Regions from separate parts of the Mesorhizobium sp. NZP2077 genome, predicted to be linked through region 2. Evidence: predicted binding sites of a transcription regulator. Region 2 holds the regulator's gene; the other holds the start of a gene.
What was found. Region 2 encodes PhoB, which activates phosphate uptake and scavenging genes when phosphate is short. Its sites were predicted from a motif close to TGTCATNNANCTGTCAT; they were not measured.

Region 1 (16,219 bases), 2.7 Mb from region 2:
TCTCTTTTCGATCGAGGACAGCCAGCCGTTCCTCGATCAACTTCTGCCGCAGCTGCCGCAGTGGAGCGGTTTCCATCCGATCTGCCTGGACCTGCGGGGTCCGATGTTTGGCGACCGCGATCCGGAGCTCAACTATTCCACCTGGCCGCTGAGCCTGAAGCGCAAATTCGATTTTATCTTCATCGACGGCCGGCGCCGCATGGAATGCGCGTTCATGGCGACGCTGCTTTGTCATGCCGAGACGATCGTGATGCTGCACGACTATCGCCGCGCACGCTATCAGCCGATCAAGGCTCTGTACGACATCGTCGAGGACGGAAATCAGTTTCGCGTCATGCGGCTGCGGAAGGACCTTTACCCCTCCGGGACGCCGACAATCTTTCCCCCGGATCGGTCACCACCCACTTGACCGAAATTGCCGGTCGCGGATCGTTTTTTACCAACGCAAGCCCCTCATGACAAAACACTTTGGAGGAGAAGTCCATGAGCAAATCGGGAACAATCCGCTCCGGCATGGGCGGCTGGACCTTCGAGCCCTGGGACACGTCCTTCTATCCGGACAAACTGTCGAAGGCCAAGCAGCTGCAATATGCCAGCCGGCAGGTGCCGAGCATCGAGGTCAACGGCACCTACTATTCCAGCTTCAAGGAGCCGACCTTCGTCAAATGGGCCAGCGAAGCGCCGGACGGTTTCGTTTATTCGCTGAAAGGCAACCGCTTCGTCACCAACCGCCGCGTGCTGGGCGAAGCCGGCGAATCGATAGCTCGCTTCCTCGGCTCCGGTGTTGCCGCACTTGGCGACAAGCTCGGGCCGATCCTGTGGCAGTTTGCGCCGACGAAAAAATTCGATCCGGACGATTTCGAAGCCTTTTTGAAACTGCTGCCGGAAAAGCAGGATGGCGTCGCGCTGCGCCATGCACTCGAAGTCCGCAACGACAGTTTCATCGTGCCGGAATTCGCAGCGCTTGCCCGCAAGTACAAGGCGGCGATCGTCTATGCCGACCATGCCAAATATCCTGATATCGCCGATGTCACCGGTGACTTCGTCTATGCACGGCTGCAGACGGGTTCCGACGACAATCCCGATTGCTACACGCCAAAGGGCCTCGACGAATGGGCGGCGCGGGTAAAAACATGGGCTGAGGGCAAGCAGCCGCGCGATTTGCGGCGCGCCGATCCCGCCACGGACGCACCGGTGCAACCACGCGACGTCTTCGTCTACTTCATAACCGAGGGCAAGGTGCGTGCCCCCTTCGGCGCGATGGCGCTGATGAAACGGGTAGCCGACTGACAACCATCCGCAGCGGTCCGGCTACATGCTGAAAGCGCATCATCTATGCGTTTTGCGCGTAGCAAAGCGCCTATGCGTAGCATCTTCGCCTCCATCGTAACCTTATCGACACTTCCTTGCCGCATGAATGCGACGATGCCAAGCCGCAGAGCTGGAGTCGCCGCCGGCAGGGAAAGAGGGGCATGTCGCTCGACTACACTTCACTTCTGCTGGCTGTCGGTTTCTCCGCCGCTTGCCTGAGCCTGACATTGTTCGGCATGTGGTTGACCGCCCGCTCGGAAAAGTTCCTGCTGACATGGGCGGTCAGCCTAGTGTTCGTGGTTGGCGATATCTTTGTCTATGACGCCTATATCGATATGCCCGGGCGCGTGCTCGGCATAGCCACGCTCGCTTTGTTGCTGCTCGGTTTCTCGACCATGCTGGGTGCGGCCTACCAGTTCAGAACGGGCGGCTCGCCGCTGCCGCGGGCACTGTGGGGCTGCGTTTCGCTGGCGATAGCGCTGCCTGCCATGGCTCTGGGTTATGACGGCCTCGGCTTCATGTTCGAGAACCTGTTCGCCGCCCTGCTCCTGGTCGCGACAGCGCTCGAATACTGGAAAGGCCGCGACGAAGCCCCTGCCCTGACGATCGGCCTCACCGCACTCTATGCAGCCACGGCCACGTCCTTCGCGCTCTGTGCCATGGTTCTTATTGAGGACGGAAAGCTGGTTCTCGGCCATGCGCCCAGCAACTGGGCCGAGGAATTGAGCCTCATCGTCGTCATCGCAAGCATGACGGGTATCGGCGCCCTGTCGCTTGCGCTCAACCAGGGGCGCCTGGCCAGGCACCACCGCCGCAATGCTTTGACCGATCCCCTGACCGGCCTGCTCAACCGGCGTGCGCTGTTCGACCTGCATGGCCATGTCCCCGTCGGCGCCTTTACCGCCGTGATCGTCTTCGACCTCGACAATTTCAAAGCCATCAACGACGAATTCGGCCACGCGGCGGGCGACGAGGTGCTGAAGGTGTTTGCTGGGGAACTCGCCGGCAATCTTCGCCAGACCGACGTTGCCGCACGCATGGGCGGCGAGGAATTCGCGCTGGTGCTGAAGCGCACCCTGCCGGAGACGGTCGAGGAAGCGGCCGAGCGCATCCGGGCCGCCTTCGCGACGCGCCTGATCGAAACCGAGACGGGATCCCTGACCTGCACGGTCAGTGCCGGGTTTGCGTTCGGCAGCAAAGACGGCATCAGCTTCGACAAGGTGCTCAGCGCCGCCGACAGGGCGCTCTACGACGCAAAGCGCGGCGGCCGCAACCGCGTCACCGCTTCTCCATTCCGGCGCGCGAGCTGATCGCACGCTACGACACGAATAAAATCAAAGGCCTTAAGCGCGTCACCCGACGCGCTTAAGCGAAGGCGGCTTATGCCGCCATGACGATTTCATTGAAAGTATCGAGATCGACGTAGAACACCTTGGTGATCTCCTCGATCAGGTCGTCGTAGTCGCAGCCCTGTGATCTCAGGATGTTGATGGCGGCGATGATGTCGACGCGTTCGGTAAGCCGCCGCTTCTGGTAGTCCTCGACGTAACGTTCCATGGCTGTCCCTTAGCCTGTGTGCCCAAACGCGTTGAACGACAGAGATCGCAGAGGGGGAAGCTAGGAAGCCTTGCTTGCGTGGAACTTGCCCGGCCTTCGCCGCGCCCTCGATCTGCGATAACCAGACTGATACGGAAGCGGCCGACTCACAAAGCCAACAAAAGACTAGCATGCAGCCTCTGGTGCACCAGAGATGCAGATCGCCGGATGGAAGAAATATTGGACTTGCCAAAGATTTTGGATTGTCAGTCGAAATCCAGCACCGATTCTAGACGGTAAGGAACTTTCGCACATCAGCGCGATCTAAATCTTCCGCCGGGCCAGTATGGACGATCTGGCCCCGGTCCATGATGTTGACCTCATCGGCGAGTTCGCGGCAGAAGTCGAGATACTGTTCGACCAGCAGCACCGCAATGCCGGCCTGGTCGCGCAGGTAACGGATGGCGCGACCGATGTCCTTGATGATCGATGGCTGGATGCCTTCCGTCGGCTCATCGAGGACCAGCAGCTTCGGCCGCATGACCAGTGCCCTGCCGATGGCCAGTTGCTGCTGCTGACCGCCGGAAAGATCGCCGCCACGGCGGCCGAGCATCTGCTTCAGCACCGGAAACAGTTCGAAGACATGCGCCGGCACGTTGCGGTCGGCACGCTTCAACGGGGCAAAACCCGATTCCAGGTTTTCGCGCACCGTGAGCAGGGGAAAGATCTCCCTGCCCTGCGGTACGAAAGCGATGCCCGACCGGGCGCGGTCATACGCCGCGCTCCGGTCGAGCGCCTTCCCCTCGAAGGCAACGCTTCCGCTCGTCAGCCGGTGGTGGCCGACGATCGATCTCATCAAACTGGTCTTGCCGACGCCGTTGCGGCCGAGCACGCAAGTGATCTTGCCGGCGCCCGCCTTCAGCGAAACGCCACGCAGCGCCTGGGCGGCACCGTAATGGAGCGTGGCGTTTGAAACTTCGAGCATGTCTCAGCGCCTTTTCCAGAATCGGAGAAACGACAGATCGAAGCGATGGAATTGAACTCGCCAAACCATGCTCATCTCCCCAGATAGACTTCGACGACGCGCTCGTCGGCCGAAACGAAATCGAGTGTGCCTTCCGACAGCACCGAGCCCTCGTGCAGGCAGGTCACCTTGACGCCGAGTTCGCGCACGAAATGCATGTCGTGCTCGACGACGATGACCGAATGGTCGCGCGCAATGTCCTTGAGCAGCCGCGCGGTCTCCTCGGTCTCGGCATCGGTCATACCGGCCACCGGCTCGTCGACCAAAAGCAGCTTTGGATCCTGCGCCAACAGCATGCCGATCTCCAGCCACTGTTTCTGGCCGTGGCTGAGATTGGCCGCCAGCTCATGGCGCTTGTCGCCCAGCCGGATGATGCCGAGAATGTCGTCGATCTGCCGCGCCTCGGCGGCCGAGCGGCGATGAAAGAGCGCCGGGAAGATCGAACGCGGGCCTTTCAGTGCCAACATCAGGTTTTCTTCGATCGTGTGGCTTTCGAAGACCGTCGGCTTCTGGAATTTGCGACCGATGCCCATCATGGCAATCTCGGCCTCGTCATGCCTGGTGAGATCGACCTGGCCGTCGAAGAACACTTCGCCCTCGTCGGGCCGCGTCTTGCCGGTGACGATGTCCATCATCGTCGTCTTTCCGGCGCCATTGGGGCCGATGATGGCGCGCATCTCACCCTTGTCGAGCACCAGCGACAGATTGTTGATGGCGCGAAAGCCGTCGAAGGAGACCGAGACGCCGTCGAGATAGAGGATGGTGTTCGATTTGCTCATGGTCGCCTACTCCGCCGCCTGCGGCTCAGGGTCGGACCAGGACCATTCGCCTGGATTTCTCGCCGGCGAGCGAGCGGGCTTCGAGGTCGCGGTCGCCAGGGCAACCTCGGTGCCGGCTTCTTCAGCGGCAGAGGCTGCGCGCAACGCCTTCGCATTGCCGCGCCAGCTATCCCACATACCGATGATGCCCTTCGGCAAAAGCAGCGTGACGGCGACGAACAGTCCGCCGAGCGCGAACAGCCAGAGCTCCGGCAGCACGCCGGTGAACCAGGATTTGCCGGCATTGACCAGCAGCGCGCCGATGATAGGCCCGACGATGGTGCCGCGCCCGCCGACGGCCGCCCAGATCACCACCTCGATCGAATTGGACGGCTCGAACTCACCGGGATTGATGATGCCGACCTGCGGCACATAGAGCGCACCGGCAATGCCGGCCATGACGGCCGATACGGTGAAGGCGAACAGCTTTACGTTCTCCGCCCGCCAGCCGAGGAAGCGCGTGCGGCTCTCGGCGTCGCGCACCGCCATCAAGAGCTTGCCGTATTTGGAGCCGACGATCGCCCAGGTGATGAACACGGCGAGCGCGAGCATCACCGCGCTCGCGGCAAACAGCGCCGAACGCGTCGCGTCGGCCTGTACGTTGAAGCCCAGAATATCCTTGAAATCGGTCAGGCCATTGTTGCCGCCGAAGCCCATGTCGTTGCGGAAGAAGGCAAGCAGCAGCGCATAGGTCATCGCCTGGGTGATGATGGAGAGATAGACGCCGGTGACGCGGCTGCGGAAGGCGAACCAGCCGAAGACGAAGGCGAGCAGGCCGGGCACCGCAAGCACCATGAGACCGGCGAACCAGAAATGGTCGAAGCCGTACCAGAACCAGGGCAATTCCTTGTAGTTCAGGAAGACCATGAAGTCAGGCAGGATCGGGTTACCATAGACGCCGCGCGAGCCGATCTGGCGCATCAGATACATGCCCATCGCGTAGCCGCCGAGCGCGAAGAAGGCGCCGTGGCCAAGCGAAAGGATGCCGCAATAGCCCCAGACCAGGTCGAGCGCGAGCGCCAGCAACGCATAGCAGAGATACTTGCCGGTCAGCGCCACGATATAGGACGGGATGTAGAACGCGCTCGCCGGCGACACCGCCAGGTTGAGCAGCGGCACGACGATGGCCACCGCCAGCAGGACGAAGATGGTGATGGCGATGCGGTGGTCCGCGCCGGCGGCAAAGAAGCGTCCGGCAATCATGCTTCCACCGCCCTGCCCTTGAGCGCGAACAGGCCGCGCGGGCGTTTCTGGATGAACAGGATGATCAGCACCAGCACGACGATCTTGCCGAGCACGGCGCCGGCATAGGGCTCGAGGAACTTGTTGACGATGCCGAGCGAAAAGGCGCCGACCAGCGTGCCCCAGAGATTGCCGACACCACCGAAGACCACGACCATGAAGCTGTCGATGATGTAGCCGCGGCCGAGATTGGGCGAGACGTTGTCGATCTGGCTGAGCGCCACGCCGGCGATGCCGGCAATGCCGGATCCGAGCGCGAAAGTCAGCGCGTCGACCCATGGCGTCCTGATGCCCATCGAGGCCGCCATGCGCCGGTTGGCGGTGACGGCACGCATCTGCAAGCCCCAGGGCGTGCGCTTCATGACGTAGAGCAGCAGGCCGAAGACGGTGAGCGCGAAGACCAGGATCCACAGACGGTTCCAGGTGATGGCGAGCTGACCAACGTTGAACGACCCTGACATCCACGAGGGGTTGCCGACCTCCTGGTTGGTCGGCCCGAAGATCGAGCGCACCGCCTGCTGCAGGATCAGCGACACGCCCCAGGTCGCCAGAAGCGTCTCCAGCGGCCGGCCGTAGAGGAAGCGGATGACGCCGCGCTCGATGATCAGGCCAACCAGCGCCGAGACCAGAAAGGCAAGCGGCAGCGCGATCACCAGCGACCAGTCGAACAGGCCGGGAAAGGACGTGCGGATCACCTGCTGGACGACGAAGGTGGTGTAGGCGCCAAGCATGACCATCTCGCCGTGCGCCATGTTGATGACGCCCATGACGCCGAAGGTGATGGCGAGCCCGATCGCCGCGAGCAGCAGCACCGAGCCCAGCGAGATGCCGTACCAGATGTTCTGACCTACATCCCAGAAAGCCAGCGTCGAGTTGATGCTGGCGATCGCGGCCGTCGCCGCTTCCTTCACGGCTCCCGAGGCATTGGCCTCGACCGAAGTGAGCAGCGAAACCGCGTCGCGGTCGCCGCGCGCGCCGACCAGTGCGATGGCCGCCAGCTTGTCTGCATCAGGCCGGTCGGAGACAAGAACCGAGGCGGCGCGGGCCTGTTCGAGCAGGGCCTTGACGCTCGCCACGCTTTCACTGGCGATCGCTGCGTCGAGCGGTCCGATATTTGTGGCGTCCGGCGTCTTGAACATGGTGTCGGCGGCGGCGATGCGGACAGTCGGATCCTTCGAACCGAGCGTCAATGTGCCCAATGCATCTCGGATGGCGCGGCGCAAGGTGTTGTTGACGCTGATCTGGGTGATGTCGTCCTGGGAGGCCTCGCCCGCTGCCTCGCCGCTCAGCGGATCGAAAAGCTGGACGTTCTCGTCGCCTTCCTTGCCGACAAACACCATCGAGTCGGCGGTACGAACGTAAAGATTGCCATCCGCCAATGCAGCAAGCGGACGTTCGACTGCCGGATCGCCTGTGGCCGTCAACTCTTGAACTACAGCTCCCGTCTCGGAAAAGTCGGTTACTGTCGCGAATTTGGCAATGATGGCACGCAGATCGGCTTCCGCAGCGCCCGAAGACGACAGCGTCGTCAGCAGGAACAAGAGCGTCAGGCCCATCGCGTGGAAGATCTTCATCGGTTTTTGGTGACCCTTGAACGTTGAAGTGGGCGTCCGGACGGTGGAGGAACCGTCCGGACGCGCGCGGTCTTGGACATGGACCCGGAGGTCCAGCCCGGGAGGATCAGTTCGTGCCCTTGCCGCCGCACTTGCCGGTTTTGACGTTGAAGTTGCCGCAGCTGAGCGGCGCGCGCCAATCGGAGATCAGGTCCTTGGAATCCGGCAGGTAGTCGGACCATTCGTCGCCCATCACAAGGCCCGGCGTCTTCGAAACCGTTTGGAACTGGCCATTGGCCTGGATTTCGCCGATCAGGACAGGCTTGGTGATGTGGTGGTTCGGCATCATCGTCGAATAGCCGCCGGTAAGGTTCGGCACCGAAACGCCGATCATGGCATCGATGACCTTGTCCGGATCGGTGGTGCCGGCCTTCTCAACCGCCTTCACCCACATGTTGAAGCCGATATAGTGGGCTTCCATCGGGTCGTTGGTGGTGCGCTTGTTGTTCTTGATGAACTTGTGCCAGTCGGAGATGAACTTCTTGTTCTCAGGCGTGTTGACGCTCTCGAAATAGTTCCAGGCGGCGAGATGGCCGACCAGCGGCTTGGTGTCGAGACCGGCCAGTTCTTCCTCGCCGACCGAGAAGGCCATGACCGGGATGTCCTCAGCCTTGATGCCCTGGTTGCCGAGTTCCTTGTAGAACGGCACATTGGCATCGCCGTTGACGGTCGAGACGACAGCGGTCTTCTTGCCGGCCGAACCGAATTTCTTGATCGCCGAGACTTCCGTCTGCCAGTCCGAGAAACCGAACGGCGTATAGTTGGTCATGATGTCCTCGGCCGCGACGCCCTTGGATTTCAGATAGGCTTCGAGAATCTTGTTGGTGGTGCGCGGATAGACGTAGTCGGTGCCTTCCAGCACCCAACGCTTCACCGAGCCGCCATCCTTGCTCATCAGATAGTCGACGGCCGGAATGGCCTGCTGGTTCGGAGCCGCACCGGTGTAGAAGACGTTGCGCTCGCTTTCCTCGCCCTCATACTGGACGGGATAGAACAGGATGTTGTCGAGTTCGGAGAACACCGGCAGCACCGATTTGCGCGACACCGACGTCCAGCAGCCGAACACAGCCGCAACTTTGTCCTTCGAAATCAGCTCGCGCGCCTTCTCGGCGAACAGCGGCCAGTTGGAAGCCGGATCGACGACGACGGCCTCGAGCTTCTTGCCGAGCAGGCCGCCCTTGGCGTTCTGTTGCTCGATGAGCATCAGCATCGCGTCCTTCAGCGTCGTCTCCGAAATCGCCATAGTCCCCGACAGCGAATGGAGAATGCCGACCTTGATCGTGTCCTCGGCCGCCCTGGCGGGAGCCGACATCAACAGACCGGCGGCAACAACGCTCGCCGAAAACATTTTTGTTATTGTCGAGAAATTACCCCTCATACGGAAGACTCCCAAGCTGGTTGATTGCACCACGACAATACAATGCAACCCCCATGCCAACCGCTGCGGGGACGTTGAAAAGTGGAAAATAACCAAACGTTATCAGCCCGTTATTATATTAGATCGAACAAACCAAAGAGAGCCGGTTAAAAAATGGTTGAGGGAAATTTGCGCAGCGCACAAGGCATCTGCCTAATTTTCGCCCAATTTTACCAAACGCCTAGATTTTGGCCTCAACGCGCCGGGTCGCGGACGACAAAATGTTGCGGCGAGGCGCAAAAATAGGGCAAGCTCGCTCCTTAACCGAGCAACGTCATGGCATCCCTGATTTCACGCATTTTGATCGGCATAGTGTTTCTGGCGACTGCGACCGGCGCAGCACGGGCCGACTTCAGTGACGGCAAGATGCCCGATGGCACCTATCACTGCGAAGTCTACCTGCTCGGCATGTTCATCAACCTCGGCGACATCACCATCAAGGGAAATGTCTATACGGGCCCCGTCACTTTCGGGACCGTCCAACAGGGCTATAATTACCAGATGGACGCAAACGGCGTGATCTCCTGGCTGGGGCCGCTCGGCGGCTACACCGCCGGCGGCAACGCGCTGTCGATGACCCAGGCAACGCTGGACGGCCAGAGCCCGCCCTCCTTCGACATCATCATGAAGCAGCCCGACGGCGCCTTCACCGCCTCGACCTGTACCAAGGGAGCCAATCAGTAGGCCTTTCCCTGGCAACGGCGCCGCCTCCATGCAGCCACAAGCCGTGTCCGCCTTCTCATGTCATCTGGATGTTGCCGAAACTGGATAGGGCAGCGTTGCGCCGTCACCCATCCACATCGAGAGGCAGACACATGGCCGACTTCCCGTCTTCATCCTCCCCTGTCATTCGCGATATCATCGCCGAGCGCGTCTCGCGCCGGACCCTCCTGAAAGGCAGCCTTGCTTCCGGTGCGTTGATCGCCGGCGGCAGCTTTGTCGGCTCGTTGTTTGCCGGCGAAACACATGCGGCTGCGGCACTTTCCACGCTCGGTTTTCCCGAGCTGAAGCGCGTCTATGACAAGACCCACGCCGCCGCGGAAGGTTACGAAACAACTGTTGTCGCACGCTGGGGCGATCCGCTTGTCGCCGGCCTGCCGGTTTTCGACGGTAACACGGTTCCAGCCGCCGAACAGGAAAAGCGCTTCGGCTACAACTGCGATTACATCGCCTTCCTGCCGTTGCCCAAGGGTTCGGTGAACTCCGACCATGGCCTGCTTTGCGTCAATAACGAATACATCTCGCCCAACGTGATGTTCCCCGGCATGACCGAAGACAACGCCGGCAAGACGATGAGCAAGGAACAGGTCGATCTCGGCCTGGCGGCGATGGGTCATTCGATCGTTGAAATCATGTTCAAGGACGGCAAGTGGCAAACGGTCGAGGACAGCCCGCTCAACCGCCGCATCACCGCCACCACCGAAATGACGGTTTCCGGACCGGTGGCAGGCCATGCGCTGCTCAAGACGTCCACCGACGCGACCGGCACAAAAGTGCTCGGCACCAGCTACAATTGCAGCGGCGGCTTCACCCCCTGGGGCACCGTGCTGACCTGCGAGGAAGGCGTTTCCGACCTGTTCGGCGGCGACCCGAAAAAGGCGCCGGCCGCTGACATTCTCGACCGCTACGGCTTCGACGGCTCCGACATCTATGGCCGTGGCCGTTTCCATGACCGCTTCAACATCGACAAGGAGCCGAACGAGCCGAACCGCTTCGACTGGGTCGTCGAGATCGACCCTTATGATCCCCACTCAAAGCCGGTGAAGCGCACGGCCCTTGGCCGCATGTCGCACGAGGCCTCGACCGTCGTCCTCAACAAGGACGGCCGCATCGTCGTCTACATGGGCGACGACGACTATTTCGAATACATGTACCGCTACGTCTCGAACAAGGCCTACGACAAGGCGAATCCGGCTTCCAGCAGCGGCCTTCTGGACGATGGCGTGCTATCGGTCGCCCGTTACGATGCCGATGGCTCGATGACCTGGCTGCCGCTGGTTCACGGCCAAGGCAAGCTCACCGCCGAGAACGGCTTTGCCGACCAGGCCGAAGTGCTGTTGAAGACGCGCCTTGCCGCGGATGCCCTCGGCGCGACCCCGATGGACCGGCCGGAGGACATCGAGACCAATCCGGTCACCGGCCGCGTCTACGCCGTCATGACCAAAAACAAGAAGCGCGACGAATCCAAGGTCAATCCGGCCAACACGCGGCCCGAAAACCTCTGGGGCCACATAGTCGAGCTGATCCCGCCCGGCGGCCGAGGCGCTGACGCCGACCACACCGCCGAGAAATATGCATGGGACCTGTTCGTGCTCTGCGGCAATCCCAAGGACGCGAAAGTCGGCGCCACCTTCCATCCCGACACGTCGGACAATGGCTGGTTCGTCTGCCCCGACAACATCACCTTCGATCCGGCCGGACGGCTGTGGGTGGCGACCGACGGCGCTAATGATTTCGACCTTCCGGACGGCGTCTATGGCGTCGACACGGAAGGTCCGGCGCGTGGCCTGCCAAAGCTGCTGTTCACCTGCCCGCATGGCGCGGAAGCGACCGGCCCTTGCTTCACGCCGGATGGCACGACGCTGTTCCTTTCGGTCCAGCATCCCTCGGAGGATGCCGAAACGCTCGACAAGGCACAGTCGTTGTGGCCGGATTTCAAGGACGGCCAGCCGCCGCGGCCATCGGTCGTCGCCATCCGCCGCAAGGACGGCCAGCCGGTTGGGGCCTGAGACTGCGAGGCCCGAACGACGCGGAACCCTGTAGGGTCCCGCGCCGGCGGGAAGCGGCCTAGCGCCCTTCCCTAGCGATTTCGAGCGCCAGCCGGCTCATATCGGCGAAAAGCGCCTGGCGTTCGGAATAGTCGGCCTGTTCGCCGGTAACCAGATTGTCGACGACGGTCAGCAGCGACAAGGCCCTTGCGCCGAAATGCGCCGAGATGCGGTAGAGCGCACTGGTTTCCATGTCCACGGCCAGCGCCCCGAGCGCCCTTGCTTCGGCATAGCGGGTGCGCGCTTCAGGATGGTAAAATATGTCGGTGCAGGCTGTCAGCCCGGCGTGGTGGTCGATGCCGAGTTCGGCCGCCTTGGCCAAGGCGCAAGCAAGCAGCGCCGGATCCGGGCCGGTATCAGCTCCGTAAAGGCCAAAGACCTGACCGCTCTCCGTGTTTTCCGGCCGTGCCATTTGCGAGATCACCAGGCTGCGCAGCTTTACCTCGTCGCTGAGGCCGCCGCAGGTGCCGGTGCGGATCAGTGTTCTGACGCCATAATAGTCAAGCAACTCATGGACATAGATCAGGAACGATGAAACGCCGATACCCGTCGACTGAATGCTGATGGGCCGGCCGCGAAACAGGCCGGTAAAGCCCAGAGCACCGCGTCGGCGATTGACGCGGCGCGGCGCTTCCAGAAATGTCTTCGCCATCCATTCCGCACGCTGCGGATCACCCGGCAACAGCACTGTCTCGGCGTAGTCGCCCTTGTCTGCCTCGATGTGTGGCGTCAACCGCTGCTCCCCCAAGCCCGCTTGCCGTTTCATCCACAATCATGGCGCTGTCACGGCGTTGTGCAAGACCGGTCACTGGGGCGCGCAGAATCAATGCATGTCGCCCAAAAGTGAGCGCGGTTTTGGGAAAACGACATGCATAAAAACAAGACCTAAAGCGCGGCGCATGAATCCGTTTCGACGCGACGCGCTTTAGGACTCAAGCACGTCCTTGACGATCGTCGCCAGTTGCTTGAGCGAGAACGGCTTCGGCAGGAAGCCGAAATGCGCGTCGGCCGGCAGGTTCCTGGCGAATGCATCCTCGGCATAGCCGGACACGAAGACGAACTTGATGTCCGGCTGGCGCTTGCGCAATTCGCCAAGCAGGGTCGGCCCGTCCATTTCCGGCATCACCACGTCGGAAACGACGATGTCGACCTTGCCGCCCAAGGCTTCGAACACTTCCAGCGCCTCGACGCCGGAGGATGCCTCGTGCACGGTGTAGCCGCGCGAAATCAGGGCTCGCATGCCGCCCATGCGCACGGCATCCTCGTCCTCGACCAGCAGCACCGTGGCTGACCCGGACAGGTCCTTGGTGCTGTCGACTGGTTTGACTGGTGCTGCGCTTGGCGCTTCCCCGGGGTCGGCCGCCGTCTTCGCTTCCGCGATGTGGCGCGGCAGGAAGATGCGGAAGGTCGATCCCTTGCCGACCTCGGAATCGCAGAAAATGAAGCCGCCGGTTTGCTTGATGATGCCGTAGACCATGGACAGGCCAAGGCCGGTGCCCTTGCCGACCTCCTTGGTAGTGAAGAACGGCTCGAAGATCTTCTTCAGCACATCGGGCGCGATGCCGCTGCCGGTGTCCTCGGCTTCGACCACGACATAGGCGGCCGCGGTGAGTTCGCGATAAGGGAAGGTCTTGCATTCCTCGGCGGTGACGTTGCGGGTGCGCACGGTAAGATCGCCGCCGGCAGGCATCGCGTCGCGCGCATTGACCGCCAGATTGACCACCACCTGCTCGAACTGGCCGATATCGACCTTCACCGGCCACAGGTCGCGGCCGTGGTCGATCCTCAGCTTGATGTCGTTGCCGACCAGGCGGGCCAGCAGCATCCTGAGATCGGCGAGCACGTCGGTCAGGTTCAGCACTTCCGGCCGCAGCGTCTGCTTGCGCGAGAAGGCCAGCAACTGCCTGACCAGCGAGGCCGCCCGGTTGGCATTCTGCTTGATGTTCATGATGTCGGGGAAAGACGGGTCCGACGGCCGGTGATTGGTCAAAAGCAGGTCCGAAGCCATGATGATGGCGGTCAGCACATTGTTGAAGTCATGGGCGATGCCACCGGCGAGTTGCCCGACCGCCTGCATCTTCTGGCTTTGCGCCATCTGCCCTTCGAGCGCCTTCTGCTCGGTCGTGTCGACGGCGTAGACGATGGCCGATTCCTCGGCACCCTCGCCGCCGGTGCCATCGGCGACGGCATTGACGTAGAATCGGATGTGCCGCTCTTCGTTACCGGGCAGCACGGTGTCGATCGGCTCGATGTCGGCCTGCCGCTGCCGGGCTTTTTCGAATGCGGCGGCAAAAGCCGGCCGCTCGCGCTCATGGATCACCGTATCGAGCCGCACGCGGCGATCCACGGCGTCCCGGTCGACGACCGAGGAAAACAGCGACAGGAACGGCGCGTTGGTGCGCAGGATGCGCCCGCTGGCATCGACACCCGCGATCGCCATCGGCGTTGAGTTGAAGAAGCGGGTGAAGCGTACTTCCGAAGCGCGCAGATCGGCCGAAGCATCCTCGCCCTGGGTGCGGTTGAGCACGATCGTGCGCGTCGGGCCGCCGACACCTTCGCGGCTGGCCGAAACGCGATGCATGAAGCGCACCGGCAGCGCCTCTCCCGTCATCGTCGTCAGGTCGAGATCGATGACCGCGTTGCGCGTCGTGCCGGGATCGGCCTTGACCGAGCGCACCAACGCCATGCCGTCGCCGGCAACGATATCAGGCAAGGTTACGGCGCCGGGCGTGAAGCTGGCGAGATCGATGCCCAGCCATTCCGCCAGCGTGGCGTTGATGTAGGTGACCCGCCCGTCCTGGTCGGCCGAAAAGAAGCCGGCTGGGGCATGGTCGAGATGATCGATGGCCTTCTGCAGGTCGAGGAAGAAACGCTCCTGCTCCGCCCGTTCCTGCGAAATGTCGGAGAGTTGCCAGGCCAGCATCGGCAATCGCTGGCCCGGAACGCTGAACGTGCGGGCACGCGCCCTGTACCAGCGGGCGCCCGGGTCGGCGCCGGGTCGGATCGACTGCGCCAGCCGAAATTCGCCGTCGCCCGGCTGGCCGTCACGCAGGCCGGATGCCAGCCGGTAAATGGTCACCGAGGCCTCGGGAACATCCGAAAGCAGCCCTTCGACCGTCTTGAGGTCGGCGGCCGAGGAGGCTCCAGTCATGTCTGCATAGGCCCGATTGGCGTAGACGACGCGGCCCTTGGTGTCCGTCACCAGCAGGCCCTGTGCCATCGAATCGACGAAAGCCTTGGACAGTTCATCGCCGGTCGAGCGCGGCGTCACCTGTACGAAGCCGATCGCGGTCGCGAACAGGAAGCCAACGCCGATCATCGCCAGCACGCCCAGCATGCCGAGCAGGAACGGGTCGCCGAGGCGCTCGCGGAACAGGCCGAAGATGATCGCGGCGCCCGTCAGAACGACGATGAAGATGATGAGCCGGGTGACCGCGCCCGGTCGCGTGTTCTGGTCGACGATCGGTACCGGATAGAAATCGCCGCGCGCTTCCTTGGCCATATGCCCCCTGCTCGTGAAGTCCGACGTTCCGACACCCGCCCCTAATGCATGTCGCCCAAAAGTGAGTTCGGTTTTGGGAAAATGACATGCATGAAAACAAGGACCTGAAGCGCGTCGCATGAATCGGCGTCAGCGCGACGCGCTTTAGCCGGTTGAATCACATTCTCCTGGTCCGGAAAAGGCCCGGGCGGCAAATGTCAGATAAAAATGATGCCGGCCGTGTTTCAAGCTGTTCACGATGCGTGAAAGGCAACTTGCGGTAGCCAGTCGCAACGGTCTAGTGTCGCGTCACTTTCCAAAACCGATCAGGGGAAACCAATGCAGTGGCTGGATAGCGTGGCGGGCCCTGGTTATGCGGCGGCACTCCTGTGGACCTTCGCGGCGCTGATCTTGTTGGTCATCGTGCTTGTCATCATCAGGCTCGTGCGCAACCTGACCTTCGGCACGTTTGTCGCGGGTGGCCGGAACCGCAAGACGCGGCTCGCCGTCATGGACGCCACCGCCGTCGACAGCCATCGCCGGCTGGTATTGGTGCGCCGCGACGACATCGAGCACCTGCTTCTGATTGGCGGCCCGACCGACGTCGTCGTCGAGCGCGACATCCGTCTTGCCGCCCCGCGCCGTCCGGCGCTGACGGGAGATGGCGGCCTGCAGCCTGTCCCGGCCACCGCGGCCCCGGCGGCCAAACCGCGGCCGCCTCAGCCGGCTCACGCACCGGCACGACCGGCACCGGTGCCGCAACCGATGACCGCGGCCGCGCCGCCTGCCCGCCCGCGCCCGGCAGCGCCGCCACCGGCCCCGGCGCCCGCACCAAAACCGGTGACGCAGGCCTATCAATCGACCAATGTTACGCCGCTGCCTGCCTACGGCTCCGCCAACGCCAATGCCATCAGGCACGCGCCACCACCGCCGCCAAGGCAGGACAGCATCGACGAAACGTTGATGAAGGACCTCGAATTTTCGCTCGACCAGCCCCGCTCCGGCGGTC
Region 2 (16,219 bases):
CTGGAACCCGGTGACGGAGAAATTCGGTGCCCTGGCGCCGATCTACGGCACCATCATCACCTCGGCCATCGCCATCCTGATCGCCGTGCCGCTCGGCATCGGCATCGCCATCTTCCTCACCGAGCTTTGCCCGCGTCCGCTGCGGCGCCCGATCGGCATGGCGGTGGAATTGCTGGCCGGCATCCCTTCGATCATCTACGGCATCTGGGGCCTGTTCGTCCTGGCACCGTTCCTGCAGACGACCGTGCAGCCCTTCATCATCAGCGTGTTCCATGGCATTCCGGGCCTCAACAGCCTGTTTGCCGGCCCGCCCTATGGCATCGGCCTGCTGACCTCGTCGATGATCCTTGCCATCATGGTGCTGCCCTTCATCACCTCGATCACCAAGGACGTCTTCGACACGGTGCCTCCGGTGCTTAAGGAATCGGCCTACGGCATTGGTTGCACCACCTGGGAAGTGACCCGCCGCGTCGTCATTCCCTACACCCGCATCGGCATCATGGGCGGCGTCATGCTCGGCCTCGGCCGTGCGCTCGGCGAAACCATGGCGGTGACCTTCGTCATCGGCAACGCGCACCGCATCTCGACCTCGCTGTTCGCGCCGGCAACGACGATCTCGGCCACCATCGCCAACGAATTCACCGAAGCGGTCGGCGATCTCTACACCTCTTCACTGGTGGCGCTCGGCCTGATCCTGTTCGTCATCACTTTCCTGATCCTTGCCATCGCACGCTACATGCTGATGCGCATCGACGCCCGCACGGGAGCTTGACCGATGTCGACAGCCACGTCGCTTCACCAGAGCCGCAAGCGCAAGAATGGCGTGATGATGACGCTGTGCGTCGTCGCCGCCGGCATCGGCCTTGCCTGGCTGGCGCTGATCCTCGGCGCACTGCTCTACAAGGGCCTTTCCGGTGTCAATCTTTCGGTCTTCACGGAGATGACGCCACCGCCCGGCGATGCCGGCGGTCTGCTCAACGCCATCTACGGCAGCATCGTGATGACCATCATCGGCATCATCGTCGGCACACCGATCGGCGTGCTGGCCGGCACCTACATGGCCGAATATGGCCGATTCTCGAAGCTCACCACCGTGGTGCGCTTCATCAACGACATCCTTCTGTCGGCGCCGTCGATCATCATCGGCCTGTTCGTCTATGAGCTGATGGTGCGGCCGATGGGGCATTTCTCGGCGATCGCCGGCGCCGTCGCGCTTGCCATCCTGGTCATCCCCGTCGTCGTGCGCACCACCGAGGACATGCTCAACCTGGTGCCCAACGCCTTGCGCGAAGCCGGCACCGCGATCGGCGCGCCGCGCTGGGTGGTCATCAAGTCGGTCGCCTACCGCGCCGCAATGTCCGGTATCGTCACCGGCATATTGCTGGCCATCGCCCGCATCTCCGGCGAGACGGCACCCCTTCTTTTCACGGCGCTGAACAACCAGTTCTGGTCGAGCAATCTCAACGCGCCAATGGCCAGCCTGCCTGTGACCATCTTCCAGTTTGCTCTCAGCCCTTACGAGGAATGGCAGCAGCTGGCCTGGACTGGCGCACTCATCATCACATTGACGGTTCTCGCGCTCAGCATCGTTGCGCGCAGCCTGACCGGACGCAGAGAGGACAAATGAGCCAGATGTTGTCTCCAGACATGACGATCGCCGCCGAGGCAGCCGCCAAGGTAAAGATCGAGGTCAAGAACCTCAACTTCTACTACGGCCAGTCGAAGGCGCTGAAGGATATCACGCTGTCGCTGCCCGAGCGCAGCGTCACCGCTTTCATCGGGCCGTCGGGTTGCGGAAAGTCGACGCTGCTGCGCGTCTTCAACCGCATCTATGAGCTCTATCCAAAGCAGACCGCCGAGGGCCAGGTCCTGCTCGACGGCCAGAACGTCCTCGACCGCTCGCAGGATCTCAACCTGCTGCGCACCAAGATCGGCATGGTGTTCCAGAAGCCGACGCCGTTCCCGATGTCGATCTATGAGAACATCGCTTTCGGCGTCAGGCTCTATGAGAAGATCAGCAAGGCCGAGATGGACGGCCGCGTCGAGCAGGCGCTGAAGCGCGCAGCCCTATGGAACGAGGTCAAGGACAAGCTCAATGCCAGCGGCCTCAGCCTGTCAGGCGGCCAGCAGCAGCGGCTGTGCATCGCCCGCACCGTGGCGGTGAAGCCGGAAGTCATCCTGCTCGACGAGCCGGCCTCGGCGCTTGACCCGCTGTCGACCGCCAAGATCGAGGAGCTGATCGACGAGCTGCAGGCCGACTACACGATCGTCATCGTCACCCACAACATGCAGCAGGCGGCGCGCGTCTCGAAGCAGACCGCCTTCATGTATCTGGGAGAACTGGTCGAGTTCGACAAAACCGAGAAGATCTTCACGTCGCCTCGCGAGAAGCGCACGCAAGATTACATCACCGGCCGCTTCGGCTGATCGCACGCATACGAGGACCAGGATCATGGCCGAACACACAGTCGCAGCCTTCGACGAGGATCTCGGACAGATCAGCAAGCTGATCAGCGACATGGGCGATCTCGCCGGCTCGATGGTCGGCGGGGCCACCAAGGCGCTGCTGAATTCCGACAACGCGCTGGCACAGCGTGTGGTCTCCGACGACGCCATCATGGACGCGCGCCAGCGCGAACTCGACGACCGCGCCATCACGCTGATCGCCAAGCGCCAGCCGATGGCCGACGATCTGCGCCATGTCGTCGGCTCGATCCGCATGGCCGGCGATCTCGAGCGCATCGGCGACCTTGCCAAGAACATCGCCAAGCGCGTCGGCACCGTCGGCCTCGCCACTACGCCGCGCGACCTGTCGCATTCCATCGACGCCATGGCGCAGCTGGTGCTGATCCAGGTGCAGGGCGTGATCGAGGAGTACGCGGCCGGCGATGCCGCCGCACTTGCCAAGCTCAGGAATGACGACGAACGCATCGACGTCAAATACACCTCCGTCTTCCGCGAACTGTTGACCTATATGATGGAGGACCCGCGCAACATCACGGCGTGCACGCATCTGTTGTTCTGCGCCAAGAATCTCGAACGCATCGGCGACCACGTGACCAACATCGCCGAAAACGCCTACTATGTCCTGACCGGCACGCAGTTGCCCGCCAACCGTCCAAAACAGGATGAGACGGCGATGTCGGCGCCCGCGGCCTGACGCAAGAGGTAACCAATCGATGATCGCGCCACGCATTATGGTGGTGGAGGATGAGGAGCCGCTGGGGGTGCTGCTCCGTTACAATCTTGAATCCGAAGGCTACCAGGTGGAGGTGGTGCCGCGCGGCGACGAGGCTGAGATCCGCCTGCAGGAGAACGTGCCCGACCTTCTCGTGCTCGACTGGATGGTGCCGGCGGTGTCCGGCATCGAACTCTGTCGGCGGCTGCGGATGCGGCCCGAGACCGAGCGGTTGCCGATCATCATGCTGACCGCGCGGGGCGAAGAAAGCGACCGCGTGCGCGGGCTCTCGACCGGCGCCGACGACTATCTGGTCAAGCCGTTCTCGACGCCGGAATTCATGGCTCGCGTCAAGGCGCTGCTGCGCCGCGCCAAGCCGGAAGTTCTGTCCAGCGTGCTCAAGGTCGGCGACATCGTGCTCGATCGTGAATCGCACCGGGTCTATCGCAAGAAGAGCGAGATCCGGCTCGGGCCGACCGAATTCCGCCTGCTCGAATTCATGATGCGTCATCCCGGCCGCGTGTTCTCGCGCAGCCAGCTGCTCGACAATGTCTGGGGCGAGACGATCTACATCGACGAGCGCACGGTGGACGTGCATGTCGGCCGGCTGCGGAAGGCGGTCAACAATGGCCGCATGCCCGATGTTATCCGCACCATCCGTGGGGCGGGCTACGCGATCCGCGAGGATTGAGCGTGACCTGATTCAGGCTACGTTTTTCTTTACGGCAAGGCCTGATTTCGCCTGCACACCCGGTGCGAAGATCTCTTGGTCGACGAAGGTCAGCGCGCGCATGGCGCAGCCTTCGCGGATGAGGGGAAGTTCGTTCGGTTCGGTGTCGAAGGAAATCGATTTCGAGTGCTGGCCGCCGGCGGTCTGGGCGATGGCCTCGCGCAATGCGGGCTCGATCAGGTCGAAGGCGGCGGCGCTGACGCCGACCATGGCGACGGGTGCTGGATCGATCAGCGCGAACAGGCTGCCGAGGCCGTAGCCCAGTGCCTCGCCCGCCTTGCGATAGGCTTCGCGCTCGGGCCCGTCGCGTTCGCGTGCCGTGGCGGCGAGCGCCCGCATCTGCGCGTCGCTGACGTCGGCCACCGGCTCGGTGTCCTCACTGAGCTGCCTGGCGTTGCGCCAGATGGCGTAGTTGCCGGCATAGGCCTCGACGCAGCCGCGGCGTCCGCAGCGGCAGAGCGCGCCGCCGGGCCGATGGATCATGTGGCCGAACTCGCCGCCTGAGGAATGGGTGCCGGTGAACAACTCGCCCTTCAGCACCAGGCCCATGCCGATGCCGTGCGACAGAAGGATGGCGATGAAGTCGTCGCGGTAGCGCTCGGGATCGCGCCAGCGCAGCGCCACCGCCATCATGTTGCAGTCGTTTTCCATGGTGGCGGGGATGCCGAACTCGGCCTCGAGTATGTCGGCGAAGGCGATGTTGGTCTGCGGCGTGATCGGCGACCAGAGCATCGCCCGGGCCTCGGTGTCGGTGATGCCCTGGATCGCCAGCGCGATGCGGGCGACGCTGCGCACGTCGATATCGGGATCCTCGAGGCGCCGCCGCACGATGGCGACGCATTCGCCGATCAGCGCTTCGCGCGACATGGTCAGTGTGTCCAACCGGCGCTGTTCCTCCGATACCACCTGGCCGGCATAGTCGATGACGGCGACGGAGAGGAAATTCAGCGACAGCACCACGGTCATGACAGCCGCGGCCTCCGGGTTGAGGCCGAGGCCGACCTGCGGCCGGCCGCGTTTGAGCGCGCCGGCCTCGCTCGGCTTGCCTTCGGCCAGGATGCCTTCGCCGATCAGGTCGGAAGAGATAGCCGATATGGTCGAGTGGCTGAGGCCGGTGGTCGCGGCAATCTCGGTGCGCGAGGGTCGACCGGCCCGGCGCACGGCCGCAATCACCATCGCGCGGTTGCGCCGGCGCAGATCGTCGTGGCGGATTCCGACCGACATCTTTCCCATATCCTCCCGGTCGCCGCGGTTCCTCCGGCCCCTCGAACCCTGCCGACGACACGGGTAAATACTGGCAGAAGCGGCCCGTCCTGTCATTTATTTATTCCGAGGCTCGAAAAAAATTCACAAGGGCATCAAAATCGATCAGAATCGTTGTTGACAGCGTTCCGGTGTTGGACCAGTGTTTTTTCGAGGCTCGAAAAAATAGAGCCTTTGTGCCGGCCTTTAGGGCCAGTTTGGTCGCGCCATACGCGGCGCAGGGAGGAATATCATGAAGAGATTCACAGCCGCCATCCTGGCGGGTGTCGCCATGTCGCTGACGCTTGCGTCGGTCGCGCAGGCGAAGGACAAGGTCATCGGCGTTTCGTGGTCCAACTTCCAGGAAGAGCGCTGGAAGACCGACGAAGCCGCCATGAAGAAGGCGATCGAGGCCGCCGGCGACAAGTACATCTCCGCCGATGCGCAGTCCAATCCCGGCAAGCAGCTTACCGATGTCGAAAGCCTGATCTCGCAGGGCGCCAATTCGCTGATCATCCTCGCGCAGGACGCCTCGGCCATCGGTCCGGCCGTGCAGAAGGCGTTGGACGAAGGCATTCCGGTCGTCGGCTATGACCGCCTGATCGAGAACAAGGACGTCTTCTACCTGACCTTCGACAACAAGGAAGTCGGCCGCTTGCAGGCGGCCGCGGTGTTCAAGGCCAAGCCGGAAGGCAACTATGTCTTCATCAAGGGCTCGGGTGCCGATCCGAATGCCGACTTCCTGTTCTCGGGCTCGATGGAAGTGCTCAAGGCGGCCATCGACAGCGGCAAGATCAAGAATGTCGGCGAGGCCTATACGGACGGCTGGCTGCCCGCCAACGCCCAGAAGAACATGGAGCAGTTCCTGACCGCCAACGACAACAAGGTCGACGCCGTGGTTGCGGCCAATGACGGCACCGCTGGCGGCGTCGTCGCGGCGCTGACGGCGCAGGGCTTGGCCGGCACCGTGCCGGTGTCGGGTCAGGACGGCGATCATGCGGCGCTGAACCGCATCGCGCTCGGTACCCAGACCGTGTCGGTTTGGAAGGACGCGCGCGAGCTCGGCAAGAACGCAGCCGAGATCGCCTCGCAACTGGCTGACGGCAAGAAGATGACCGACATCGCCGGCGTCAAGGACTTCACGACGCCCGGCGGCAACACCGTCAAGTCGCTGTTCCTGACCCCGGTCGCCATCACCAAGGACAATCTCAACGTCGTCATCGACGCCGGCTGGATCAAGAAGGACGAAGTCTGCGCGGGCGTCGCCGCCGGCAGCGTCGCCGCCTGCAACTAAACGGCGCAATACCGTTTGATATCAACGCCGCGGCCCAAAAGCCGCGGCGTTTCTCAAGCGGCTTCCCGCTTCAAATGACTGCGGAAAGCAAATAGCATCCATGTTCCGGCATCCGCGCCAGACGGTAAACCGGTGGGAGGATAGCATGACCGACACGACCTCTAATCAACCGGTCGGCAGCACTGCGGCGGATAAGGCGCGTGCATCCGAACTCAGCGCCGTTGGACGGTTTCTCAACGCTACCGAACTCGACACGCGCATGCTCGGCATGGTCGGCGCACTGCTGGTCATCTGGGTCGGCATCCATATCCTGTCGGGCGGGATTTTCCTGACACCGCGCAATCTGTGGAACCTGTCGGTGCAGACCTCGTCGGTCGCGATCATGGCGACCGGCATGGTGCTGGTTATCGTCATGCGCAACATCGACCTCTCGGTCGGATCCGTCGAAGGCGTGATCGGCATGATCATGGGCGTGGCGCAGGCCGAATTCCTCATTCGCGTAATCGGTTTCCAGCTTGGAAATCCGTGGCTTTGGATCATCGCGCTGGCGGCCGGTGTGGTGCTTGGTCTCCTGATCGGCGCATTCCAGGGCTTCATCATCGCCTATATGGAGGTTCCGGCCTTCATCGTGACGCTGGGCGGCCTGCTGGTCTGGCGCGGCATGGCATGGCTGATCACCAGCGGGCGCACGGTCGCGCCGCTCGACACAGCCTTCCAGCTGATGGGTGGCGGACCGCGCGGCTCGATCGGCGCTACCGCCAGTTGGATCGTCGGTGTCGTCGCCTGCGTGGCGGTCGCTTTCATGCTGCTCAACGGCAGGTCGCAACGCAAGCGGTTCAGCTTTCCGCTGCGCCCCGTTTGGGCCGAGACCTTGCTTGGCGTGGTTGCTTGCGCCGCTATCCTTGGCGCCGTCTGGATCGCCAATTCCTATCCATGGCCGATCGGCATCGTGCGCCAGTACGCTCAGCAGAACGGCATTACCATTCCCGAAGGCGGGCTGTTCATCGCGCATGGCGTTGCCATACCGGTGCTGATGGCGGTGGCCGTGGGCATTATCATGACCTTCATCACCAAGCGCACGCGTTTCGGCCGCTATGTCTTTGCCATCGGCGGCAATCCGGAGGCGGCCGAACTTGCCGGCATCAACACGCGCTGGGTGACCATGAAGGTGTTCATGATCATGGGCGTGCTGGCCGCGATCAGCGCGGCGATCTCGTCGGCCCGCCTCAACGCATCGACCAATGCGCTGGGCACGCTGGACGAGCTTCTGGTCATCGCCGCCGCTGTCATCGGCGGCACCTCGCTCGCCGGCGGCGCCGGCACGGTGATGGGCGCCATGCTGGGCGCGCTTCTGATGCAATCATTGCAGTCGGGCATGGTGCTGCTCGGCATCGACTCGCCGCTGCAGAGCATCGTCGTTGGTGCCGTGCTGGTCATCGCCGTGTGGCTCGACACCGTCTATCGCAAGCGGGTTTAGGGGGAGAAAAATCATGGCTGACAAAATCGCTCCCGCAACTGCACCCTCTGGCACGCCGCTGATCGACATGCGCAACATCTCGATCGCCTTTGGCGGCATCCGGGCCGTCGACGACGCCTCGATCGATCTTTTCCCCGGCGAGGTCGTGGCGCTGCTCGGCCATAATGGCGCTGGCAAGTCGACCCTGATCAAAATCCTGTCGGGCGCCTACAAGCGCGATGCCGGCCAGATCTTCGTCAATGGCGAGGAGGCTTCGATCGCCAATCCGCGCGATGCCAAGAAATACGGCATCGAGACCATCTACCAGACGCTCGCTTTGGCCGACAATGTCGATGCTGCCGCCAATCTGTTCCTCGGCCGCGAGCTGATGACCGGATGGGGCACGCTCGACGACGTTGCGATGGAGGCCGAGGCGCGCAAGGTGATGGGCCGGCTCAATCCGCGCTTCCAGCGCTTCAAGGAGGCGGTGATCAAGCTGTCTGGCGGCCAGCGGCAATCGGTGGCGATCGCACGTGCGATCCTGTTCAACGCCCGCATCCTGATCATGGACGAGCCGACGGCAGCCCTTGGTCCGCAGGAAACGGCGCAGGTCGGCGAACTGGTCAAGCAGCTCAAATCCGATGGTATCGGCATCTTCCTGATCAGCCACGACATCCACGATGTGTTCGAACTGGCCGATCGGGTCTGCGTCATGAAGAACGGCCAGGTCGTCGGCACCGCGCGCACCACCGACGTCACCCAGGACGAGGTGCTCGGCATGATCATCCTGGGTAAATGTCCTCCGGGCGCCATTCCCGGGCCGGGCGCGCTGAAGATCGCGGCCTGAGGCCTGCCGGCGGCCCGGCATGGGCTGATCGGGCATTGCCGGTTGCCGCTCACGTGATATGCCAGTGATCGCGATGGCTTGGCCTTGCCATTGTGTTGGCCTGATGACTTGCCCATAAAGGTCCGGAATTGCCCATGGACCGCATCATCCGTTGAAGAAACTCTTTCCTATCGTCGCGTTCATCGCCGTTGCGCTGATCAGCATGACCATGGCGGGGTTCGCCTATTTCGCAACGCAGGAAGCCTCCCGCATCAAGTTCGAAGCGGCGGCCGACGACGCCCTCAACAGGATCGAGAGCCGGATCGACCTGCATCTGTCGCTGCTGCGCTCGACACAGGCGCTGTTCGACGCCCGCAATGGCGACATCTCCCAGAGCGAGTTCAAGGCGTTCTTCAACGCGCTGGATGTCGACAACAATTTCGCCGGCCTGCGCGGCATTGGCTTCCTCGGGCTCGCCAAGACGGGCGACGAGGCGGCTGTCGAACGCGACATCCTCCACGATTTCGGCGCCAGCCATCCGGTCTATCCGGACACGACGCAGCCCTGGCGGGCACCCATCAAGCTGTTTGAGCCGCTGGATCCGTCGAACCAGGCCGCCATCGGCTACGACATGTTCAGCGAACCGGTGCGGCGCGCGGCGATCGAGAAGGCAATGGCCGATGACCAGCAGCACGCGAGCGGGCTGGTGCAACTGGGCCAGGGCACGGGTGCGACACAGACCTTCCCCGGCTTCCTGGTCTTTGTGCGGCTCAACGTCGAAACCGCGCCGGAGGTCATCAACGCATCGCGATCCTCGACCGCGGGCTTTCTCTACGCGGCCTTCCGGGCCCGCGACCTGTTCCAGATCGCACTCAGCCGGGCGCCGCTGTTGCCGGTCAACACCGAGATCTATGACGGCGCGGTGAACAGCGACAATCTGTTGTTCCGGTCGGAGACGCCGCCGGCTTCATCTTTTGGCGACCGGTTGCTGGTCACCCGCAAGATCACGGTGGCCGGCCGCCCGTGGACGGTGCTGTTCAGGCCGACCAGTGCTTTCTCGCAACCGTCGTCGCGTGCCATCCCGGTGATGCTGGGACTGTTCGGCCTGCTCGCGGCCGGTGCCATCGCGCTGGTGGCGCGCTATCAGGAGCGGGCCTATGAGGCAGCGTCGCGGCTGCACGAGACGACCGAAAAGAGCCTGCTCGAAAAGGATCTGATGCTGCAGGAGATGAAGCACCGCATCAAGAATTCGATCACCAGGGTGCTGGCGATCGCGCGGCAGACGGCTTCGCGGGCGACCGACGTCAACGAGTTTTCGGCCTCCTTCTCGGCCAGGCTGCAGGCGATGGCGGCCTCTCAGGACATGCTGACGCGCTCGCGCTGGCAGAAGGCCGATCTCGCCGATCTCCTTCGCATCGAGCTTGGCCAGGTGTTCGGCAAGGACCTGCCCGAGGGTCTCCTGTCCGGGCCGGAGGTGCTGCTCGACGAGACCACGACGCAGGCGCTTGGCCTGACATTCCATGAACTGGCGACCAATGCGCTGAAATATGGCGAAGCCGGCAATTCCGCCAATTCGCTCAGGAGTGATTGGGCGCTCAAGGTCGACTGGTCGGTGCAAGGGCGTGGGCGCGAGCGGACGCTCGCGCTGAGCTGGCGAGAGGCCGGAAAGAAAAAAGTCGAGGCGCCGGTCGAGACCGGTTTCGGCACCAAGCTGATCGACCTTAATGTCACGCGCGAGCTGCGCGGCACGATCAAGCGCGATTATCAGGCCGATGGTCTGAAGGTGGAAATAAAAATTCCGCTCACGGGCTGACAGCGCACCGTCAGACGGAAAGGCGCTCCAGTCATGAAAACCCGGGGACCAGCGGACCGGTCCCCGGGTCGACTGATATCGCCGAATTAGTTGCAGCGAGCCGTGTAGATCCGGCCGTGATGGTCGCGATACTGGCAATAGCCGTTTTGCAGGTTGCGGACCAGCAGGCCGGAACCGGCACCGACAGCCGCACCGATCAGTGCGCCCTTGCCGCCGCCGACCAGACCGCCGATACCGGCGCCGATCAAGCCGCCGCCAACCACGTCCTTCTCGGTGGAGGTGCAGCCGCTGAGAGCGGCCACCGCAACCATGGCAATAATCATCTTCCGCATAGAGTCACTCCTCACTTTGTGTCCACACTTTGGTAAGCTCCAACAGCCATTTAGCACGAAATGACGGCCTTTGCTGCTCGAATTTATTGTTGGCTAAGATAGTCTTTTTCCGGGCGCACTGCGTTTGATGCCATGACCAGGCTGGAAATTGCAAGTGAGGCGTCAAGGTTACCATCAGGACGCACATTCCAGACGATCTGATCGTAATCATCCTCGAGCGCGGGATCGACAGCGAGACACTTGGCGACGATACGCTGCGCCTGTCCCTGCACGTCGCCCATGGCGAAGGGACGTTCGGCGGTGCATTCGTCGGCGGTTTCGAAAATGCTCACCGGTACCTGCAACTCACGGCACTCGGTCATCGAATTGGTACAACCGATGACCAGCAACAATGCAGCGATGTGTTCCATGGCGACATGCCCTCTCGCCACAATAACGGCTCACATCGGCCAAAAGTTCCTGAGCGTTCCGGATCACACGCGAATAAATGCCGCTGCGGCAAGCGGTTAAACGCCGCGAACTCCTGCAGAAACGGAATTTCGGTCAGGTCAGCTGGAACAGGGCGATGAGGAGAATTGTCGCGGCCGCCGCCAGGACGATGCCCCACAGCAATGTGTGATGCGGTGGGGAAAGCGGTTCGGCGGATATTTCGGGATCCTGGAATTCGCCCATCGAAACACGGGCGGCCTGTTCCAGTCTGTTCATGTCGGCGACTGTCAAGCATTCCTCCCCACACCGTGCCGCAACCCGGCGGATTGCAGCGGTATCTGGGTAAAACAGCATCCGCTCTTATGGTGAACAGCCGGTTAAGGATCGTTGTTGCAGCAAGGCGCTCACTGCGTCTCGAAATTGCTGTGCGGGACGACAAGGCGGTATTCAAGGTGGCCGTCGGCGATGTCGAGGCTCGCGGTTCCGCTCAGGGACGCCGGCACCACCCGCTCCAGCGCGACGCTGCCGAAGCGCTTTTGATCGCGACCGGCATCGGCTCCTATGGTTTCGGCCCATGTCAGCGACAGGGCGACCTCGCCCGTGGTGGCCGTGTTGAGATTGGCGGTCACTTCGACGAATCCGTCTTGCCGGGACAAGGCGCCGTAGCTGACCGAGTTGACGGCAAGCTCATGCATCGCCAAGCCGATATGCAGCGCGGCATTGGGATTGAGATAGGGGTTGGCGCCCCGGAAGCGAAGGCTGTGCGATGTGTTCGTCCCATAGCGGCCGACCTGGCTCGTCACCAGTTCATGCAGGGCCGCACCGCGCCAGTTCGAGGATGTCACCAGATCCTGCGAGGAGGCCAGCGACTGCAGCCGGCCGCGAAAGCGCGTCAGGAAGTCGCCGATGCCGTCGGAATAGCGACCCGTCTGGGTGGCGATGCTCTGGATGATCGCCAGCAGATTCTTCGAGCGGTGGCTGACCTCGCGCAGCAGTGTTGTCAGTGTCTGTTCGCGCCGCTTCTGCTCGGTGGTCTCGACCATGGTGGTGACGACACCTTGCACGTCGCCGGCATCGCCTCGGTCGGCATCGACCCAGACCTGAAACCAGCGCACACCATTCTCGACCGGAACACTGATCTCAAGCCGCTCCGCATTGCCGGTCGCCACGACATCGCGCTTAGCGGCGCTGATGCGGTCGGCCTGAGCCACGGGCAGTATGCCATTGCCGTCGGCACTCTCCGAAACCCAGGGCGCGCGCATGTTGCGGGCCCATACGGTCTTCATCTCACGATCCTGATAGAGGACGGAAATGCCGGCATTGTGCAGCGCGTGAAGAAGAGCTCGGCCAAGCTGCATGCCGCTTTCGGCGGGATGCAGCGCGATGACTTCGTCGCTCCGTGTGTTTCCCTCTTTATCTGCAGTCCTGGAACGCATCGGTCAATCTGTCCACCCAACCCAGGCTGAACGGCCCACTCTCAAATGGGTTCCCAAAATGAAATCCCCGGAGCAGCCCCCAAAAAAGGTCCGCCGAGCGGCGTCCTGTTAAGGACACCGCCCGGCGGTTGCTGGAAACCGTTTGAGGGGTGCGGCTTCCAGTGTTCTCATCGACGATCTTTCGCCCTCACGCCCGTTTGAACAGGCCGGCGAGAAGCGAAATGACCAGGAAAGCGAGAAAGATGAAGAACAATATCTGCGCTATGCCGGCAGACGTGCCGGCGATGCCGCCGAAACCAAGCGCGCCGGCGATGATTGCCACGACGAGAAATACGAGCGCCCAGTAAAGCATGGTTCATCTCCTTCCGAATGGTGCGATAAAAACGTGGGTGAAAGCGGTTTGTTCCACCATTTGCCGAAAAAGTCGGCGCTTGCAAATGGTTCGGACGGAGCCCACGAAATTCTAGGTGAGGGGTTCAGTCGTAATAAGGCCGCCCGATGCATCGCATCAGACGGCCCTTTGATTTCGGTTTTTCCTGCCGGAGGGCTGCGAAACTATGCGGCAGCCTTCGCCTGCCGGTCGAAGAACAATGCCTGGCTGATCAGCGCCTTGACCATGTCGGGGTTGAACGGCTTGGTCACCAGGAACGCCGGTTCGGGGCGCTCGCCGGTCAGCAGGCGCTCGGGGAAAGCGGTGATAAAGATTACCGGCACCGAGGTCGACGACAGGATCTCGTTGACCGCCTCGATGCCCGAACTGCCGTCGGCGAGCTGGATGTCGGCCAACACCATCTTCGGGCGCGTCTTGCCGAACATCGTCACCGCCTCGGCATGTGTGCGCGCCGTTCCAACGACACGATGACCGAGGCTCTCGACCATCTCTTCAATGTCCATGGCGATCAGCGGTTCGTCCTCGATGATGAGCACGTCGGTCGCCACCTGGCGGGAAATCTCATTGCTTGCCTGGGCAAGCAGCTCGGAGAATTGCTGGTCGCCGACGTCGAGGATCTCGGCCGCCTCGTCCTCGCTGAAGCCTTCGACGGCTACCAGCAGGAAGGCCTGGCGGGGCAGGGGCGCGATGGCGTTAAGATTGGCGGCGGCGCGCTGCTCCCACGCCGATTGTGCCTGCTCCTGCGGCACGCGGATGGCGATCGAGGTGAAAAGTTTGGCGAAAACCTTGTACAGGGCGATACGGTCGCTCGAGGCCTCGGGGAAAATATCGACGTCGGCGATGATAGCCTCAAGCATCGCAGCGACCAGCGCGTCGCCACTCTCTTGCGATCCCGAGACGGCGCGCGAGAAGCGGCGCAGGAACGGCAGGTGCGGTGCGATGGTGGCGGATAAACTCATGGTATGACGTCTCCCTCAGAATGACGTGATTGCACTGATTGCAGGTCAAGCTGATTGCATGCCCCGCTAATACAACGCGGGTTTTCCGAAAAAGTTCCGCCAGTGTGGAACGAATAGGCGGGAACGGCGTTGAGTGTCGGGATGGGCAACCAGACGAGGGTGCCGCTTGCCTTGTGTTGAGTTGGATATGAGCGGCCTGGGTGCTGGGAATATAAGGGCAAAATGAAGGATATGACGAAAGATATTTTGGCTGGCGCCGCGGGCAGGCGCCGGAACGGGGCAGGCGACCCGCTTGGGGCCAACTCCGAAATCGGGCGAAAACTCAAACAATATTACGACGAGCTGGTCTCCGACGACGTGCCGGATCGCTTTGCCCAATTGCTCAGCCAGTTGGAGCAGACCGAACCCGCGCAAAAGAAGGACTGAGGCATGGCCGCGGTCTCCCATGGCTTCAAGACCGATCTGCTTGGGGCAATCCCGAGCTTGCGGGCTTTTGCCGTTTCGCTGACGCAGAATGCCGACAAGGCCGACGACCTCGTTCAGGAAACGCTGGTCAAGGCTTGGGACAAGCACGAGAGCTTCCAGCCCGGCACTAACCTCAAGGCATGGCTTTTCACGATCCTGCGCAACGAATTCTATTCGCAGATGCGCAAGCGCGGCCGTGAGGTGCAGGACAGCGACGGCATCATGACGGCCAGGCTCGCCGTGCATCCGGCCCAGCACGGCCAACTCGACCTCAAGGATTTTCGCGGTGCTCTCGAGCAATTGCCGGAGGACCAGCGCGAGGCCATCATCCTCATCGGCGCCTCGGGGTTCTCCTATGAGGAAGCCGCCGAAATCTGCGGTTGTGCGGTCGGAACGATCAAGAGCCGCGTCAGCAGGGCGCGCACGCGCCTGCAGGAAATCCTGAAGATCTCCGGCGAGGACGAATATGGTCCCGACGCGATCTCGGCTCAGGTCACGGGGACGGCAGCACACTGATGTGAGATCCTGATGCTGCGATCCGGCTGCATCAATCTCAGACCGGAGAGCCGCGTCCATAGGCGAGCGCCACCGCTTCGACGAGATCGTCGCCTGAATAGGGTTTGGTGACCAGCCTCACCCCTGGAAAGGATGCCTTGATCTCGTCCGCGTCCGAATAGCCGGAGGCAAATACGAACGGCACGCCCGTTTCTCGCAAGCCAGCGGCGAATTTGAGCGTCGAGGTGCCGCCCAGCATCAGATCGACGATGGCCGCGTCGAATTCCGTTGCGACCTTTCGGTCGTCGATCTCCGTGAGGTCCCGGGCGATCACAACCTCTTGTGCGCCATGGTCGCGGCAGAGCTGCTCGACATCCATGGCGATGAGGAACTCGTCCTCCAGGACAAGAATCCGCAGTCCGTCAAGCAATGTGGGCACAGGTGAAGGCTCCTTGAAACGCCGGGAGTCATGATCGCTATTGCGTGTGTTGTCATTTAAAAAAGACATGCCTTCTACCCCGGAACTCCGATCCCGGCAAAACGTTTTGAGCAGGCCTGCTGATCAGCATGCTTTCGAAGAGGGGTCGAAAATGCCAGCGCAAAATGGGCGTACTTTATCCGGCCGACAGTATCCTTGCGAGAATTGTCCTTTGCGGCCATTGCCGGTCTTTCGGGAATTCGAGAAGGAGGAACTGGCTTTCATCAGCAAGTTCAAAAAGGGGGAGCTCGCGGTCGATAAGGGCGCCACGGTGCTGGTCGAGGGGAGCCACAGCGCCCATCTCTACACCGTTCTGTCCGGCTGGGCGTTCCGCTACAAGCTGTTGCCGGACGGTCGTCGACAGATCCTCAATTACCTCATGCCTGGCGATCTCATCGGCCTGCAAGGCAGCGTCATGGGGGAAATGCAGCATTCCGTCGAGGCCTTGTCGCCGATGCTGCTGTGCGTCTTCGAGCGCGACAATCTGCACGAACTCTACCGCAACCATCCAGGCCTCGGCTACGACATCACCTGGATCGCATCGCGTGAAGAACGCATGCTGGATGAGAACCTGCTCAGTGTCGGCCGCCGCAGCGCCATCGAGCGCGCCGCCTATCTGATTGCCTTCATAGCCAGCCGTGCAAAGGTTGTCGGGCTGAACGGCAAGCAATCCATCCAGATACCGATCACGCAAC

Region 1: the regulator PhoB is predicted to act here: its motif matches at 9,704-9,720, upstream of HGP13_RS20670 (PhoX family phosphatase).

The regions. Positions count from the first base shown of each region.
Region 1 covers NZ_CP051293.1:4,162,550-4,178,768, reverse strand. The annotation lists gene HGP13_RS20720 (hypothetical protein) at 1-409, shown strand, start outside; gene HGP13_RS20715 (DUF72 domain-containing protein) at 484-1,290, shown strand; gene HGP13_RS20710 (GGDEF domain-containing protein) at 1,473-2,621, shown strand; gene HGP13_RS20705 (hypothetical protein) at 2,692-2,868, opposite strand; gene urtE (urea ABC transporter ATP-binding subunit UrtE) at 3,137-3,832, opposite strand; gene urtD (urea ABC transporter ATP-binding protein UrtD) at 3,904-4,650, opposite strand; gene urtC (urea ABC transporter permease subunit UrtC) at 4,657-5,892, opposite strand; gene urtB (urea ABC transporter permease subunit UrtB) at 5,889-7,505, opposite strand; gene urtA (urea ABC transporter substrate-binding protein) at 7,612-8,892, opposite strand; gene HGP13_RS20675 (hypothetical protein) at 9,238-9,645, shown strand; gene HGP13_RS20670 (PhoX family phosphatase) at 9,777-11,690, shown strand; gene HGP13_RS20665 (DeoD-type purine-nucleoside phosphorylase) at 11,749-12,462, opposite strand; gene HGP13_RS20660 (PAS domain-containing sensor histidine kinase) at 12,655-15,231, opposite strand; gene HGP13_RS20655 (flagellar biosynthetic protein FliO) at 15,550-16,219, shown strand, end outside.
Region 2 covers NZ_CP051293.1:1,414,016-1,430,234, forward strand. The annotation lists gene pstC (phosphate ABC transporter permease subunit PstC) at 1-772, shown strand, start outside; gene pstA (phosphate ABC transporter permease PstA) at 776-1,627, shown strand; gene pstB (phosphate ABC transporter ATP-binding protein PstB) at 1,624-2,427, shown strand; gene phoU (phosphate signaling complex protein PhoU) at 2,453-3,160, shown strand; gene phoB (phosphate regulon transcriptional regulator PhoB) at 3,180-3,869, shown strand; gene HGP13_RS06970 (ROK family protein) at 3,882-5,132, opposite strand; gene xylF (D-xylose ABC transporter substrate-binding protein) at 5,404-6,444, shown strand; gene HGP13_RS06980 (sugar ABC transporter permease) at 6,590-7,921, shown strand; gene HGP13_RS06985 (ATP-binding cassette domain-containing protein) at 7,935-8,747, shown strand; gene HGP13_RS06990 (CHASE domain-containing protein) at 8,899-10,539, shown strand; gene HGP13_RS06995 (YMGG-like glycine zipper-containing protein) at 10,626-10,871, opposite strand; gene HGP13_RS07000 (hypothetical protein) at 10,955-11,281, opposite strand; gene HGP13_RS07005 (hypothetical protein) at 11,415-11,591, opposite strand; gene HGP13_RS07010 (sensor histidine kinase) at 11,705-12,736, opposite strand; gene HGP13_RS07015 (DUF1328 domain-containing protein) at 12,924-13,088, opposite strand; gene HGP13_RS07020 (response regulator) at 13,292-14,086, opposite strand; gene HGP13_RS07025 (NepR family anti-sigma factor) at 14,309-14,512, shown strand; gene HGP13_RS07030 (sigma-70 family RNA polymerase sigma factor) at 14,516-15,067, shown strand; gene HGP13_RS07035 (response regulator) at 15,105-15,485, opposite strand; gene HGP13_RS07040 (Crp/Fnr family transcriptional regulator) at 15,637-16,219, shown strand, end outside.